One region of the Gorillibacterium sp. CAU 1737 genome, then DNA from elsewhere that is predicted to be linked to it. Evidence: riboswitches for the same ligand, from Rfam matches in the RefSeq annotation. Region 1 holds a riboswitch; the other holds the start of a gene.
What was found. Region 1 has a riboswitch for glycine ahead of AAFN83_RS10250 (amino acid permease). Riboswitches for the same ligand answer to the same signal wherever they lie in the genome.
Positions count from the first base shown of each region.

Region 1 (2,463 bases):
GCGTGGAGACGAGCAGTCCGTTCTTGGGCACGTGATTTTTGTTGAGCCTGGCAAAAGGCGCAGGCGCCTGATCCTTCTTCCCCAGGTTATAGAGGATGCGGCTCGTGGAGAACATCCCGCTGTTGCAGGCGGAAGCGGCGGACGTGAGGACGACAAAGTTGATGATGCCCGCGGCAATCGGAATGCCCACGAGAGCAAAGGTCTTCACAAAGGGACTTTCGCCGGGACTGAGCTCCGTCCAGGGATTGATGCAGAGCAAAGCGACGATGGCCCCTACATAGAAAAACAGGATACGCATCGGAATTTTATTGATGGCCGACGGAATGTTCTTCTCTGGATCGGAGGTTTCTGCCGCCGACACCCCCACCAGCTCCACCCCGACAAAAGCGAACACTACCATTTGGAAGGACAGCAGGAACCCGGATACCCCGTTTGGGAAAAGCCCGCCGTGCTTCCAAATGTTCGTGACCGACACCGTTCCAGCTCCCGTCTTGAACCCGATGATCAGCAGGACAATTCCAATGGCAATCAGGGCGAGAATAGTCACGACCTTGATCAAAGCAAACCAGAATTCCAATTCTCCAAAATTTTTGACCGTCAGCAGGTTCAGTCCAAGCAAAATGATCAGGCAGATCAGCTCCGGTACCCACTGAGGAATATCGAACCAATATTGAATGTAGATGCCCACTGCGATTACATCCGCCATTGCGGTCATGATCCAGCAAAACCAGTAGGTCCATCCGGTGACGAACGCGACGCGCGGCCCCAGATAGTCCTCGGCGATATCCGTAAAGGATTGATACCCCGCTTTGGATAACAGAAGCTCTCCGAGCGCCCTCATCACGAAAAAGACCGCGATGCCAACGATGAGATAAGCAAAGATGATGGAGGGTCCCGCCTGCTGGATCGCTTTCCCCGATCCTAAGAACAACCCCGTCCCGATGGTACCGCCGATGGCGATAAGCTGAACATGCCGATTCTCTAACTCCCTCTTTAACTCTTGCTGTGCCAATCCAAACTCCCCCTTGTTATTGAACATCTTCCCTGGGGTCGAGGGGCGACAAAGTCAGTGAACAACAAAAAGAGATTGGATCTCTCCAATCTCATCGTCCCAAAAAGCAATAAAAATCGTATCGGCCGTTCCTCCGGGATGGAGAACGACAAATAAAATCGTTACTACTCTTCTGTCCTTTTGCCTGAGATTGTGAACCCTTCGGCGCCGCGATTCCTCACGGTCTCTCCAGAAGCCGCTCCTGCTATAGTGTGATCCATAGCAATCAAAGCATGCTGCTAACTATTAAATTTATTTATCAATCGTAATCCCGGGTAAAGATTTTGTCAATGACAATTCCTCCTCTGAAAACATGCCCATTTGCATTGACAACCTGTTCGCTACAACTATATATTTTATGATAATGAGAATCGTTATCATTATTAATAATGATTCTAAATAAGTAGCGATTCTATCTCAGAACCGAAAGGGTGCTCTCATGAACACGAAACGCAAGTCCTTCACAACCCTCTTCCTTTCTTCCATCCTTGCCGTGGCATTGGTTGGATGCTCCAGTCAGCAATCCAGCTCCAGCGCTTCTCCGTCTCCGTCTGAAAGTGCCCCGGCCAGCACCGAAGCCCCCAGCGCGGAAACTTCTGCTTCCCCCGCCAGCACCGAAGAATATCCGATTGTGATCAAGCACGCCCTCGGCGAAACGGTTATCAAGAGCAAGCCGGAACGCGTCGCGACCATTCAATGGGCCAACCATGACGTGGTTCTTGCCCTCGGAGTGGTTCCGGTCGGCTTCTCGGCTGCGAACTTCGGCGTTCAAGACGGCAGCGGCCTCCTGCCGTGGACCAAGCAAAAGCTCGATGAGCTCGGCGTGAAGGACCCGAACGTCTTCCAGGACACCGACGGCCTTGATTTTGAAGCAATCTCGGACTCCAACCCCGATGTCATTCTCGCTGCTTACTCCGGCATTACCCAGGAAGATTACAACACGCTCAGCAAGATTGCACCGGTCGTTCCCTATCCGACGGCGCCCTGGGCTACCACCTGGCGTGAGCAAGTGACGATGAACGCAACCGGCATGGGCATGAAGGCCGAAGGCGAGAAGCTCATTCAAGACACCGAGAACATGGTGAATGAGAAGCTGAGCCACTACCCTCAGATCAAAGACAAGAAAGTCGTTTGGGTCAACTTCAATGCGAAGGACTTCTCCAAGCTGCACATCTATACGCCCGTAGACTCCCGCGTCTCCTTCCTGTTTGAGATGGGCATGGTTTATCCGGACAGCATCACGAAGCTGATCACGGACCCGAAGAAATACTCCCTGGAGCTGAGCGTCGAGAATACGGAAGCTCTCTATGATGCCGATCTGATCATTGGCTATGGCAATGACGCCCTGCTCAAGACTATCCAGGCTGATCCCCTGCTTGGTAAAATCCCTGCGATCCAAAGAGGCTCCGTCG
Region 1 covers NZ_JBDQQO010000004.1:103,120-105,582, reverse strand. The annotation lists gene AAFN83_RS10250 (amino acid permease) at 1-1,012, opposite strand, end outside; glycine riboswitch at 1,175-1,254, opposite strand; gene AAFN83_RS10245 (iron-siderophore ABC transporter substrate-binding protein) at 1,491-2,463, shown strand, end outside.

Region 2 (2,463 bases), on a different contig from region 1:
GGAAGCGCACCATTTTCGCAAAATAAGGATCTCACAGATCGTTATTTTGTAAAGGAGCGCCGAATTGATGTGTTTTTCGTGAATTAACAATTCGCCGGATCACTATTTCACCAGAAGCACACCATTTTCGTGAAATAAGGATATCTCAGAACGTTATTTTGTAAGAAAGCGGCGGAACGGACGTGATTTTCACCGCAAATTCCCGCTCCACGCCAAAAAGCACCCACCCCGCCGGTTGTTTCAGATCGGTCTTGGGGTCGGTGCCGGAAAGGCCATGCTCATTCAGGTTCCACTTGGTTACGTTTAGCGTACTTGGTCACGCTTGGAATGTTTCGTTATGCTTGGTTAGCTTGAGGAACAGGCCTCACTTAATTACGCTTGACTATACTTGGTCACGCTTGGCGGTACTTGATTACGCTTACTCGGCGACGAGCGCCTCGTAGCTTTCGGGGGTCAGCAGCTTCGCGAGCGCTTCCTCCAGTTCTCCGTCCACCTCCAGCTCGACGATCCACCCTTCTCCGTAGGGAGCGGTGTTGACGAGCTCGGGCTGATCCACCAGCGTTTCGTTTACCTTCGTGACGGTTCCGCTGACCGGGGAATATAGGTCGGAGACGGTTTTGACGGACTCGATGGTGCCGAGGCTGTCGCCGGCCGCTACGCTTGCGCCAAGTTCAGGCAGTTCCACAAAAACAATATCGCCGAGCCGGCTTTGGGCAAAATCCGTGATGCCGATCCGCACGGTGCGGGATGCCCCTTTTGCCGCCCATTCATGCTCTTCGCTGTAAAGCAAGTCCGCTTTGATTTCGCTCATGGCTATGACCCTCGCTTCAAAGTGCTCTTCTTCCGGGGAGCGGATGGTGCACAATGCCGTACAAAAGCACGGTCCGAACCGCAGACCATCCGATTGGAAAAAGGCGGGAACCTCCAGCGGCGGTTGCCGCATACGTATTTAAAGTACCGGATCGGTTAGGCGAATGTCAATGGGGGTCCCCCACCTAAAAAATGTTTGTGTGAGTTATCTTGACACTGACGCTCTTTTCGCTTATTAATGAATTATAATCATTATCATAATTGGTGAACCGCATATGCGGATGAACGCAATGGGAGAGATTACCGGGGAACCGGTAACGCCGAAGGAGTAACCCATTCTGGGGAATCTCTCAGGCAAAAGGACCATTGCCGGACGCGTCTCTGGAGAGCACCCGCCTAAGGGCGTGCTTCACCCATACGCTTTACGGCGGATTCGCGGGTTGGAAGACACGCTTCGGGTCACCCAAGGGGAAACTTGCATCCAAGCCATTCGCAAGGTAACTCTCAGGTACAAAGGACAGAGGAAAAGCACAGGCTTCGATGGCGAAGCTGCGGGCTTTTTCGGCTGTCCTTTTTTGATGCGGACGCATCGGGGCGGCCGATGGGCGCCATCTTAAGTATCGACTACGCGAACCGTGAGGTGAGGAGATGTCCGACTTGAAACGAACCCCGTTGTTCCCGCTTTACTCCGCGCATGAAGGCGCCCGCTGCATTGATTTTGGCGGTTGGGAGCTTCCTGTGCAGTTTTCCGGCATTCAAGCCGAGCATGATGCCGTCCGCCTGCGCGCGGGCCTGTTCGACGTTTCCCATATGGGAGAGGTTTTTGTGAGCGGCCGTGATGCAGAGGCCTATCTGCAAAAGCTCACCGTGAACGATGTCACCCGGCTTGCGGATGGAACCGCCCAATACAGCCTCATGTGCTACCCCGATGGAGGGACCGTCGACGACCTGCTCGTCTACCGGCTGAATGCCGAACGGTTCCTCCTTGTGCTAAATGCCGCCAATCGGGAAAAGGACCTGGAGTGGCTGGCCCGCCACCTCGAAGGCGACGTCACCCTGGACGATCAGAGCGACGAGACGGCGCTCATCGCGCTGCAAGGTCCGCAGGCCGGAGCGATCCTAACCAAGCTCGCCGCTTCGCCGGAGCAGATGAGCGCGCTGAAGCCGTTCACCTTCCTCGCGGAGACGGAGATCGCAGGCGTGAAGCTCTTGCTCTCCCGTACCGGGTATACCGGAGAAGACGGCTTCGAGCTGTACGCGCCAGCCGAGCAAGCAGGTGCGCTCTGGACCCGCCTCCTAGAAGCGGGAGAACCCGAGGGCCTTGTCCCAATTGGACTTGGAGCGCGGGACACACTGCGGTTTGAGGCGGGACTGTCGCTCTACGGACAGGAGCTGTCCGACACGATCAGCCCGCTGGAAGCCGGACTCGCTCGCTGGGTGAAGCTCGACAAGGGCGACTTCATCGGCCGCGAGGCGCTTCTGCGCCAGAAGGAACAAGGCGTGCCGCGCAAGCTGGTCGGCATCGAAATGCTCGACCGAGGCATTCCGCGCTCGCACTACCCCCTCTATGCGAACGGGGAGCGGATCGGAGAAGTCACCACCGGCACCCGCTCGCCCAGCCTGAAGCGGGACCTCGGCCTCGCGTTGGTGAAA
Region 2 covers NZ_JBDQQO010000008.1:24,694-27,156, forward strand. The annotation lists gene gcvH (glycine cleavage system protein GcvH) at 419-811, opposite strand; glycine riboswitch at 1,092-1,186, shown strand; glycine riboswitch at 1,190-1,333, shown strand; gene gcvT (glycine cleavage system aminomethyltransferase GcvT) at 1,459-2,463, shown strand, end outside.
Region 2: it holds a riboswitch for glycine, as region 1 does, so the genes downstream of both, gcvT (glycine cleavage system aminomethyltransferase GcvT) here and AAFN83_RS10250 (amino acid permease) in region 1, are expected to answer to the same signal.